Regions from separate parts of the Pseudoalteromonas agarivorans genome, predicted to be linked through region 2. Evidence: predicted binding sites of a transcription regulator. Region 2 holds the regulator's gene; each other region holds the start of a gene.
The links. The regulator MetJ, encoded in region 2, represses methionine synthesis genes. The targets are predictions, from matches to a motif close to TAGACGTCTAGACGTCTA.
Positions count from the first base shown of each region.

Region 1: metA (homoserine O-acetyltransferase MetA) is a predicted target of MetJ. The motif match lies at 1,434-1,451, and genes of this name have one in related genera.
Region 3: metK (methionine adenosyltransferase) is a predicted target of MetJ. The motif match lies at 2,041-2,058, and genes of this name have one in related genera.

Region 1 covers NZ_JANIGJ010000002.1:375,699-379,887, forward strand. The annotation lists gene NQT65_RS06060 (homocysteine S-methyltransferase family protein) at 1-420, opposite strand, end outside; gene metA (homoserine O-acetyltransferase MetA) at 410-1,357, opposite strand; gene ettA (energy-dependent translational throttle protein EttA) at 1,592-3,265, shown strand; gene NQT65_RS06075 (PilZ domain-containing protein) at 3,385-3,741, shown strand; gene NQT65_RS06080 (histone deacetylase family protein) at 3,804-4,189, shown strand, end outside.
Region 2 covers NZ_JANIGJ010000011.1:66,108-70,296, reverse strand. The annotation lists gene rpmE (50S ribosomal protein L31) at 1-74, shown strand, start outside; gene NQT65_RS17125 (malic enzyme-like NAD(P)-binding protein) at 595-1,836, shown strand; gene metJ (met regulon transcriptional regulator MetJ) at 1,898-2,218, opposite strand; gene metB (cystathionine gamma-synthase) at 2,487-3,734, shown strand; gene metL (bifunctional aspartate kinase/homoserine dehydrogenase II) at 3,741-4,189, shown strand, end outside.
Region 3 covers NZ_JANIGJ010000005.1:192,234-196,422, reverse strand. The annotation lists gene tkt (transketolase) at 1-1,855, opposite strand, end outside; gene metK (methionine adenosyltransferase) at 2,160-3,311, shown strand; gene NQT65_RS11020 (hypothetical protein) at 3,620-4,162, shown strand; gene NQT65_RS11015 (5-formyltetrahydrofolate cyclo-ligase) at 4,182-4,189, shown strand, end outside.

The DNA of each region.
Region 1 (4,189 bases), on a different contig from region 2:
CCCTAACACACCGGCTACGTAGCGTGGTTTTTCTGGGTTTTTAGCGGTGAACTCGTCACATATTGCGCGTGCGAGTTTTGCCGACTCTAGGTTTACTTCACGGCTTATGCTTGCCATGTCGTAATCTTCCATCGAAATGGTGGTTGAGTTAAAGGTATTGGTTTCAATAATGTCTGCACCGGCGGCTAAAAAGCTGCGGTGTATATTGGTTATTAACTCAGGTTTTGTAAGGCTTAATAAATCGTTATTGCCTTTAATTAGTACGTGCCAGTCTTTAAAGCGCTCGCCTCGGTAGTCTTCTTCTTCAAGCTTGTGAGTTTGGATCATGGTGCCCATGGCGCCATCTAAAATTAAAATACGCTCTTTTAATGCAGCGCTTAATTCGCTGTGTTTATTATTGTTTTGCACGTTATTCTGCATAGTTGTTAGTCCTCACATCTTGGCTAACTAAATTAATATCATAAGGGGTCGTTTGGTACACGTAGTAATTTAACCAGTTCGAAAACAGCAAAAAAGCATGGCTTTGCCACGTTTTTGACGGCTTTTTGTTTGCATCGTTATCTGGAAAATAGTTTTCGGGTTTTGGCGCATCAGGGCTTTTTTGTAAATCGCGTTCGTACTCTGCTTTTAGTGTGTCGGCATCATATTCTGGGTGGCCGGTTATAAACACTTGGCTGCCCGACTTATTTTTCATTAAGTAAGCGCCTACTTTTTCAGAGCCTGCCAGCACGACTATATCGTCGCAGGCATTTATTTTATTTATATCTATGTGGCCATAACGTGAGTGCGGCACTAAAAAGGTGTCGTCGAAGCCACGAGTAAGTGCCCCGTGATCAAAGTAACACTGGTGAGTAAACACACCACAAAGTTTATCTTCTTTTAAATCGCGTTTTAAATTGTAACGATGATACAACGCCGCATGCGCCGCCCAGCACGAAAACAGCGTAGAGGTAACGTGCTGCTCTGCCCAATCAATAATCACTTTTAGCTCATCCCAGTACGCAACATCGTCGTATTCAAGGTGTGCTAGTGGCGCGCCGGTAACAATTAACGCATCGTAGTTATTGTCTTTCACTTCTGAAAAATAACGATAAAAGGTATCTAGGTGCTCTTCTGAGTTGCTACTGCTGCGATGCGTATCTAGGCGTAATAGCTCTACATTTACTTGCAAAGGAGAATTGGCAAGCAAACGAATAAACTGCACTTCGGTTTCTACTTTATTAGGCATTAAATTTAAAATAGCCAAACGCATAGGACGAATTTCTTGCGTTTTTGCGCGACTTTTTGGCATTACAAACACGTTTTCTTCACGTAAACGGGCAATAGCCGGTAGCTCGTCTTTCACTGTAATTGGCATATTTTTTACTCCTACTCATAAAAACCGAGAATTTATACGCTCTCATTATGAACAGTATGCTAAAAATATCAACCTCTAGATGTATAGATGTCTAAATGAAATTTATTCATGATTTTATACTTTATCAACCTGCAGCCATTAGCGCTTTAAAACCCGCCATTCGTTGACTGTTTCACCCGTGAGCCACTACAATACAACATTGAAATTTTTATTATTATTTGAAGGCTTTCCTCCATGGTTTTACCTGATAAGTTTATATTCTCGATGAGTCGAGTATCTAAAGTTGTGCCACCTAAGCGCACAATTTTAAAAGATATTTCGTTGCACTTTTTCCCTGGCGCTAAAATTGGTGTGCTAGGTTTAAATGGTGCTGGTAAATCTACATTACTTCGCATTATGGCCGGTGTTGATCAAGACTTTGAAGGTGAAGCTCGCCCTCAACCTGGTACTAAAATTGGTTACTTACCGCAAGAGCCAGTGCTGGACGAAAGCAAAACAGTACGCGAAATAGTTGAAGAAGCTGTTGGCGAAGTAAAACATGCCCTTAATCGCCTTGACGAAGTGTACAACGAGTACGCAATGGAAGACGCTGACTTTGACGCCCTAGCAAAAGAGCAAGGTGAGCTTGAAGCAATCATTCAAGCGCACGATGGCCACAACATCGATAACGTTTTAGAGCGCGCTGCTGATGCACTTCGTTTACCTGAATGGGATGCTAAAATTGAGCACCTTTCAGGTGGTGAGCGCCGCCGTGTTGCTATTTGTCGTTTATTACTCGAAAAACCAGATATGCTTATTCTCGATGAGCCTACTAACCACTTAGATGCTGAGTCGGTTGCTTGGCTTGAGCGCTTCTTACATGATTACGAAGGCACTGTTGTGGCGGTAACGCATGACCGTTACTTCCTTGATAATGTAGCTGGCTGGATACTAGAGCTTGACCGTGGTGAAGGTATTCCGTGGGAAGGTAACTACTCTTCTTGGCTTGAGCAAAAAGATGCGCGCTTACAACAAGAGCAAAAATCTGAAAAAGCACGTCAAAAATCAATTGCTCAAGAACTTGAGTGGGTACGTTCAAACCCTAAAGGTCGCCAAGCTAAGTCTAAAGCGCGTATGGCGCAGTTTAGTGAGCTACAGCAGTCTGATTACCAAAAGCGTAACGAAACTAACGAGCTATTTATTCCACCTGGCCCGCGTTTAGGCGACCAAGTACTTGAAGTTAATAACTTACGTAAGAGTTTTGGCGACCGCGTTTTAATCGACGATTTAAGCTTTAGTATGCCAAAAGGCGCGATTGTGGGCATTATTGGTGCCAATGGCGCGGGTAAATCAACCCTATTTAAAATGCTAAGCGGCGAAGAGCAACCAGATAGCGGCAGCATTAGCGTAGGTGAAACTGTAGAGCTTGCAACGGTTGATCAGTTCCGTGGCAATATGGACGAAAGCAAAACTGTATTTGAAGAAATATCTGACGGGCAAGACGTGCTAAAAATTGGTAACTTTGAGTTCCCAAGCCGTGCATACGTTAGCCGCTTTAACTTTAAAGGTAACGATCAGCAAAAGTTTGTAAAAGACTTATCAGGTGGTGAGCGCAACCGTTTACACCTTGCTAAGCTTTTAAAAGCGGGTGGTAACGTAGTACTACTAGATGAGCCAACCAATGACCTTGATGTTGAAACACTTCGCGCCCTTGAGAACGCTATTTTAGAGTTCCCAGGCTGTGTAATGTGTATATCGCATGACCGTTGGTTCCTCGACCGTATTGCAACACACATTTTAGATTACCGCGACGAAGGCCAAATTAACTTCTTCGATGGTAACTACACTGAATACGAAGAGTGGCTTAAAAAGACCTTAGGCGCAGAAGCTGCACAACCTAAGCGTATTAAGTACAAAAAAATTGGTTAATTGTTAACTGATATAACAAACCCTGCATTTATGCGGGGTTTTTTTATGCCATTTTTTATCGCTATGGGTTATTTCCCGCTATGCTTGATTTAAATATTACAATAAAGGCAACTCGTTTTATGGAAAATCGACGTCAGTTCTCGCGTATTCTTTTTTCAACCGCGGCGCAATTAGAATTTGCAGGAGAGAGCTACCCATGCAAATTACTCGATGTATCTTTACATGGCGCACTCATTACTAAATGCGCGGCGTTTAGTGGCACAAAAAATAGCGAAGCCACCTTGCGCTTTACCTTGCCACAAAGCGATATAGAAATAAAAATGGAGGTGTTTATTTGCCACATAGAAGATCAACACATCGGCCTTAATTGCCACCATATAGATATAAACAGCATTACCTATTTAAAACGGTTAGTTGAACTTAATTTAGCCGATGAACAATTACTTCATCGCGAGCTTGCTTCATTGATTGAATAGCGGCAATAGACTCCCTTAGTTAAGTTTATTACCATAGCGCAAACTTTATTATTGATACGGTTATGCGCCTAAACCCTCACTTACCTTTGGTCTATCACAGTAATTATTCGTTTAGCTTTGACCCTAAGCACCGATTTGTAATGAGTAAATTTGCTCATTTATATGAGCAGGTTAAAGGTTTAGGCATTGCAGGTAATAATTTAGTAGAGCCTATTTTGGGCTCCCCTGAACCACTTGAACTGGTACACTGCGAAAACTACATTCACGATTTATGGCATAACCGTCTAGACGAAAAAGCCATGCGCCGCATTGGCTTACCTTGGTCGCAACCGCTAATGGACCGCACATTCACCGCCCCACAAGGCACGTTACAAACTGCACGCTTAGCATTAAAGCATGGCTTAGCCTGTCATTTAGCAGGTGGTACGCACCATGCACACACTGATTT
Region 2 (4,189 bases):
AAAAGATTTTAGACACTGGCGGCCGTGTTGATCGCTTCAACAAGCGCTTCGGTGCACTTAGCAGCAAGAAGTAATTATTGCTGTTTAGTAAAAAAAGCACCTTCGGGTGCTTTTTTTGTGCCTAAAATTCATCACTTTTACTGAAAAACCACCGATTATTGCCGTACTACGTGTGCATAACTATTTCCTGTTCTTATTCTGAATATGCATAAACCTTTGCAGACAAACTCACAATTCTTCTCTATATTTTTTATACGTTAATTTTTAACCAAGCTGCTAAAAGTGCTTATCGTGGCGATATTTGTTTTTAACGGTGATAAACGCGCCATATTGGTGCATTTTACTCTTTTAATATTCTGCTATTTTACAAAAATATTGGCAGGGCAAAATGAACCTCAAAAAGCACTTTTTGAATGAATTTTTATTTGTTTAATATTGATAACTTTTAGCGAAGTTGCTGATAAATCACTTAAAATTAACGGATATAGCATATAACAGGATAGACCTGATATTGCTTGGAATTTAAAAATAATAAGAGTATCTTAGCCCCATACTCCCTCTCACTTAACTTAAATTGCAGGATACCATCGCGTTATGTCAGATTTTCGTGAACAAGCATTACACTACCACTCTCACCCCGTTCCAGGCAAAATCAGCATTGAGCTAACAAAACCGGCCGAAACGGTGCAAGATTTAGCATTAGCATACAGCCCCGGTGTTGCAGAGCCTGTGCGCGAAATTGCAGCAGACCCAGCCAATGCATATAAATATACCGGTAAAGGTAATATGGTTGCGGTGATCAGTAATGGTACGGCAATTTTAGGTTTGGGTAATTTAGGGCCATTAGCCTCTAAACCTGTTATGGAAGGTAAGGCGCTTTTATTTAAACGTTTTGCTGGCCTAGATTCTATTGATATTGAAGTTAAGCATCGCACCACCGAAGACTTTATAAATACAGTGGCTAATATTGCCGATACGTTTGGTGGTATTAACTTAGAAGATATTAAAGCGCCAGAGTGTTTTGAAATTGAAAAAGCACTTATTGAGCGTTGCAGTATTCCGGTTTTTCATGATGACCAACACGGTACCGCTATTGTAACTGCGGCAGGTATGCTTAACGCTTTAGAAGTGCAGGGCAAATCAATAGAAGATGCCATTATTGTATGTTTAGGTGCAGGCGCTGCAGCGGTTGCTTGTATGGAGCTGTTAATTAAGTGTGGTGCACTGCGCGAACATATTTATATGCTAGACCGCAAAGGGGTTATTCATACTCGCCGCGATGACTTAAACGAATACAAACAGCTTTTTGCTAACAATACAGATAAGCGTACTCTACAAGATGTAATTGCTGATGCTGATGTGTTTGTAGGTGTATCGGGTCCTAACTTACTTGCACCTGAAGATCTAAAACTAATGGCCGATAAGCCAGTGGTGTTTGCATGTTCAAACCCAGATCCTGAAATTGCACCTGAGCTTGCGCACAGTGCACGTAAAGACTTAATTATGGCAACGGGGCGTTCTGATTTCCCTAACCAAGTTAATAATGTTTTATGTTTCCCGTTTATTTTCCGTGGTGCACTTGATGTACGTGCAAGCGCAATTAACGATGAAATGAAAATAGCCGCTGTTGAAGCTATTCGTAGTATTGCTAAAGAGCCAGTGCCTGAGCAAGTATTAAAAGCAGCGGGTGTAGAAAAGCTCGAATTTGGTGCAGACTACATTATTCCTAAACCGATGGACCCGCGTTTATTACCACGTATAGCCAAGGCGGTTGCTATTGCTGCTGTTGAATCGGGCGTGGCACAAATTGACTTACCGGAAAATTATATGGCGTAATCTATAGCGCTTAAACAAAAAAACCTCAGCATGCTGAGGTTTTTTTGTTTAAAAAGACGTTTTATTCTTCGTCTAAAATAGGCACTTCTAAACCCATTTCTTGCATTATTTTTTTAACTTCTTCAGGTACTTTTTCTGCGTTATCTTTACGTAGGTCATCATCATTAGGTAATGGCTGGCCTGTAAAGGCATGCAAAAACGCTTCGCATAGTAACTCGCTGTTTGTTGCATGACGCAGGTTGTTTATTTGACGACGTGTACGCTCATCAGTTAATACTTTTAATACATTTAGCGGGATCGAAACGGTGATCTTTTTAACTTGCTCTGATTTTTTCCCGTGTTCTGCGTATGGGTGAATATACTCACCATTCCATTTAGCCATAAGATGTATCGTTGCCTCAGATTATTAATTTCTCACACGGCGTAAAAAGCGTGTAAATATGCGTGAAATTCTATCGTTTTAAAAAAGATAGTCAAATAATAGATAGCAATCTATCTTAATAAGCTGGCTGTAATAGTAAATACAGCTTTCTTGAAGTTTTACGCGCCTGTTATTTTTAGCCATCTAGAGCTTTAAAAGCTTTGACTTATTATAATGGATAACTTACTCTTTTAGACGTCTAAACATCCAAATTAATCAGGTGACGAATATGAGCGAAAAAAACAAAGCAACCATTGCTGTACGAAATGGGGTTGATGCCGATAAACATCATGGCGCCGTTGTACCGCCAATTTATTTATCGACGACTTATTCGTTTGCCGATTTTGATACTAAGCGCGCATACGACTATGGACGCAGTGGTAATCCTAATCGCGATATTTTAGCTGACACTCTAGCAGAGCTTGAAGGTGGCGCACGCGGAATTATTACTGCTACGGGCATGGCAGCAGTGCACTTAGCCACACAGTTATTAAATAACGATGATACATTGGTTATTCCTCACGATTGTTATGGCGGCAGCTACCGTTTATTTACGTCGTTAGAAAAGCGCGGCTTGCTTAAACTTAAAGTGCTTGATTTAACTAAACCAGAAAGCTTAGAACAAATTTTAACCATTAAACCTAAATTAATTTGGATAGAAACACCAAGCAACCCTGTGCTGCGCCTAACGGATATTAAAGCCGTGACGGATATAGCAAAACAGTGCGGTGCATTAGTGGCCGCCGATAACACCTTTTTATCACCGGCATTACAAAACCCCATTAAGTTTGGCGTAGATATTGTTGTGCACTCAACCACTAAATATATAAACGGCCATTCTGATGTTGTAGGCGGTGCAGTTGTTGCTGCAACACAAGAGCTTGGTGATGAGCTTGCTTGGTGGGCCAATAACATTGGTATTACCGGCGCACCATTTGATAGCTATTTAACGTTACGTGGTTTACGTACTTTAAATGTGCGTTTAAAACAGCACCAAGAAAATGCCCTGGCAATTGCTAAATACCTAGAAAGCTCTGAGTATGTTAGCCAAGTTTACTACCCAGGCCTTGAATCGCATCCTCAACATACGCTTGCTAAAGCCCAACAGCTTGGGTTTGGTGGTATGGTTAGTTTTGATATTAAAGGCGATGTGAATGATGCTGCGGCGTTTTTAACAAGCCTTAAAGAATTTAGCTTAGCAGAATCGTTAGGTGGGGTTGAGAGTTTAATTTGTCATCCTGCGACCATGACTCACGCAGGTATGGAAGCTCAAGCACGTTTAGAGGCGGGTGTGGGCGATACGCTAATTCGTATTTCGGTCGGTATTGAAGATATAGAAGACCTACTGGCTGATTTTGAACGTGTATTTAACTTAGTTAAACCTGGTCAAAATAAAAATGTAGGGCGTGTTGGCAAAGCTGCAGGCAATGCCAATGGTGATGTAAAGCAGCAGGCTGCTCATCCAGCTTTGTGGTGATTGAGTATGGTAAAAAGTGTACATAAATTTGGCGGCTCGAGCTTAAGCTCGGGCGAGCGCTATCAAAGTGTGGCAAAAATAATTATTGGCCACACACAGCCTGGCGATTGCGTGGTTGTATCTGCTGCGGGTAAAACCACCGATACATTGGTATCGCTGTGGCAAAGTTATCAACAACAAGATAAGCAAGCCGTTGCTGATATTTTGCTGCAATTGAGTAATCACCAAACAGCATTAATTGAAGAGTTATTAAAAGCCGATGCTAAACACACGGCTTTAGCTGTGTTAGCGCAAGAGCTAAGTGATGTAGCGGAGCAAGCCAGCAAGCAGCAGTTGCAAGAGGCGGCCTTACTGGCGCATGGTGAGCTGTGGTCTGCGCGATTATTGGCAGCCTATTTAACGCAATTAAACATTCAAGCGTGTGCTCATGATGCTAGAGCGCTGTTTAGTGTAAC
Region 3 (4,189 bases), on a different contig from region 2:
AGTAATCAGCAATACCTGCTTCTACTGCTACGCGGCGTGTAACGGCTGCCGGTAGTACGCTTTCTTTGTACTGTGCGCTTTGCTCTTCAAATACATCAGTAGATGGCATAGATACAACACGTACCTTTTTACCTTGGCTGCGTAGCTCTGTTGCAGAGTCTTGTGCTAGTTGCACCTCAGAACCTGTTGCAATAATAATTAGCTCCGGTTCGCCGTCACAGCTAAGGATGTAACCACCCTTTTTAACATCTGCTAATTGCTGAGCGTCACGCGCTTGTTGCTCAAGGCCTTGGCGAGTAAAGATAAGTGATGTAGGACCATCTTTACGCTCAATAGCTTGTTGCCATGCAATTGCCGACTCAACTTGGTCACACGGGCGCCAGTTGTATAAGTTTGGCGTTAAACGCATGCTAGCAATTTGCTCTACCGGTTGGTGAGTTGGACCGTCTTCACCTAGGCCGATTGAATCGTGCGTGTATACAAAAATGCTTGGTTGCTTCATTAGTGCAGCCATACGTACCGCATTTTTTGCGTATTCAACAAACATTAAGAACGTTGCACCGTAAGGAATAAAACCTTTATGAAGGGCAATACCATTCATAATTGCCGACATACCAAACTCACGTACACCGTAGTAAACGTAGTTACCGCTTGCATCGTCTGCCGTTAGCCCTTTAGAGCCATCCCAAATTGTTAAGTTTGATCCAGCTAAATCGGCTGAGCCCCCCATGAACTCTGGTAATAACGGGCCAAATGCATTTAATGCATTTTGCGACGCTTTACGAGATGCAGGGTTTGCAGGGTTTGCTTGTAGTTGCTCTATGTACGCTTGAGATTTTTCAGCCCAATCGCCTGGAAGTTCGTTATTAATACGGCGCTTATATTCAGCTGCAAGCTCTGGGAATGCCTTTGCGTATGCTGCAAATTTTTCGTCCCAGCTAGATTCAAGCTGTTGACCTTTTTCTTTGCTATCCCACTGTGCGTAAATATCATCAGGGATTTCAAATGCACCGCCAGACCAGCCTAAAAATTCGCGAGACGCTGTAATTTCGTCATCACCTAATGGCGCACCGTGACAATCGTGGCTACCAGATTTGTTAGGTGAACCGTAACCAATCACTGTTTTACAACAAATTAGTGATGGTTTGTCGGTAACACTTTGAGCCTCTGCTATTGCAGCACTAACAGCATCGCTGTCGTGGCCATCAACGTCACTTATTACATGCCAGCCGTACGCTTTAAAACGTGCTGGTGTATCGTCGCTAAACCAACCTTCTACTTCACCATCGATTGAAATACCGTTGTCATCCCAAAAAGCTACTAACTTGCCAAGGCCTAATGTGCCAGCAAGTGAACATGCTTCATGAGAAATACCTTCCATTAAACAACCATCACCCATAAATGCATACGTGTAGTGATCAACAATGTCGTGACCTTCACGGTTAAATTGTGCAGCAAGCGCTTTTTCAGCAATCGCCATACCTACCGCATTTGTGATCCCCTGACCTAGTGGGCCCGTAGTAGTTTCAATTCCTGGTGCATAACCGTACTCAGGATGGCCTGGCGTTTTAGAATGCATTTGACGGAAGTTTTTAATTTCATCAAGTGGTAAGTCGTAACCAGTTAGGTGCAATAGAGAATAGATAAGCATTGAACCGTGGCCGTTTGAAAGAATAAATCTGTCACGGTCAGCCCACTCTGGATTAGTTGGATTATGCTTTAGATAATCGCGCCATAATACTTCTGCGATATCGGCCATGCCCATTGGGGCTCCAGGGTGGCCAGATTTGGCCTTTTGTACTGCGTCCATTGACAAGACGCGAATAGCATTTGCAAGTTCTTTGCGAGATGGCATGAATTCTCCTACCTTTATGTGTATTTGCGCGGGTACTTATGTGTTCGTTAATACCCTTAAGTAACTTAAGAGCTGTTATAGCAACCATTCTTACTTAATGTGGGTGCAGTGTGCAATTAAAAACCCCATAAAAATGGGCTATTATGAATATTTTTTAAGACCAAAAAGTTATTACTCATTTTATTTAGACGTCTAGGCGTAAAAACACTATGCAAGGTGTTTTGTTTTAGATAAAATACGCCCCTTAATTTTTTAGCGCTAATACCGACGTTTGTGAAGCGCAATATTTGTGAGCAGAAATACAATGGCAAAACATTTATTTACTTCTGAATCTGTTTCTGAAGGTCATCCGGATAAAATCGCCGATCAAATCTCTGATGCGGTACTTGATGCTATCCTAGAGCAAGACTCTCATGCCCGTGTTGCGTGCGAAACTTACGTAAAAACCGGTATGGTTATGGTTGGTGGTGAAATTACCACTAGCGCATGGGTTGATATTGAAGAAATTACACGTAAAACAGTACGTGAAATTGGCTACACGCATTCAGACATGGGTTTCGATGCAGACTCGTGTGCAATTTTAAACACAATTGGTAAGCAGTCTCCTGATATTAACCAAGGTGTTGACCGTACTAGCCCAGAAGAACAAGGTGCTGGCGACCAAGGCTTAATGTTTGGTTATGCATGTAACGAAACAGAAGTACTAATGCCTGCGCCAATTACTTACTCACACCGTTTAGTAGAGCGCCAAGCGCAAGTACGTAAAAGCGGCGAGCTTAACTGGTTACGCCCAGATGCAAAATCTCAAGTAACTTTTGCATACGAAAACGGCAAGCCAGTAGGTATTGATGCAGTTGTACTTTCTACTCAGCACGCAGAAGAAATTTCGCAAAATGACTTAGTAGAAGCCGTGATGGAAACCATCATTAAGCCAGTACTTCCTGCCGAGCTTATTACTAGCGCGACTAAATTTTTCATTAACCCAACGGGTCGTTTTGTAATTGGCGGACCAATGGGCGACTGTGGTTTAACAGGTCGTAAAATCATCGTAGATACATACGGTGGTATGGCACGTCACGGTGGTGGTGCTTTCTCAGGTAAAGATCCATCAAAAGTTGACCGCTCAGCTGCATACGCTGCACGTTACGTAGCTAAAAACGTAGTGGCTGCAGGCCTTGCTGATAAGTGTGAGCTACAAGTATCTTACGCAATTGGTGTGGCAGAGCCTACCTCTATCAGCGTTGAAACCTTTGGTACGAGCAAGCTTGAAGAAGGTCGTTTAATTGAGCTTATTCGTGAGCACTTTGACCTACGCCCTTACGGCTTAATTCAAATGCTTGATTTAGAGCGCCCTATCTACCAACCAACAGCGGCATACGGTCACTTTGGTCGTGACGAATTCCCATGGGAACGTACAGATAAAGCAGACGCACTTCGCGCAGCTGCTGGCCTTTAAGCCAAAATGCATTAAATAATAAACGGCCCTTTTAAGGGCCGTTTTTATATCTAAAGCAAAGGCTAATTATGCGCTTTATATCAATTGCATTAATTTAGTTATTTATCATAGCACCCAGTAAAGAGTGCAATAACAAAGGAATTTACGGCGTACAGTTATTTTATATAAATAATTTTAACGCAGTCAGTGCGCTATTTAATACGCTAAACTAATCGTGTTTTGAATTAAATTGGTATTAGCTAGCCCTCGAATTTCGTACGGTTTTAGGTATATACTCTTTGCATAATAAAAGCTTAAGGGATAAGTAAATGGCCAATAATTTTCGCGTTATGTTTGTAGGGCTCGCCGAGGGCACTGAGGCTAAAACGGCCTGCGTTAATTTAGCAAGTAAACTAAAAACGTCTGAAGATAAAGTAACTCAGTTTTTTAATGGCAAAGCACTCTTTGCACCTAGCAATAAAGACAAAGCCTTAAAGCAGGCCAAATTACTGGCAAGCCTAGGCATTAAAAGTAAGTTACAAGCCACAGGTGAGCTGCCCACTCAAAGCCCTAGCGCAGCTAGTCAGCGCGATGAACGGATTTTTGATGCCCTTGATTACATAACAAGCAGCCTGATCCGCCTAGAAGAAAAACTAGAAGAGCTAGAACAAAGGCTTCCAAGCAATGAGCTAAAAAGCCCTACAGACGAAAGCGATGACTGGCAAGAAGATGATCTTATGCTTGACGAGCAGCTCGATGAACCCGTTAAAACGCGTAGCAATACTTTGTTATATTCACTGATTGCCACTGCCGTTTTACTACTTATTGTGCTTGCTGTTTACTTAGCTTTTCCTGATTTAGTGTCTAATTAATCAAAGGTGCGTAATTACAATGAGCAA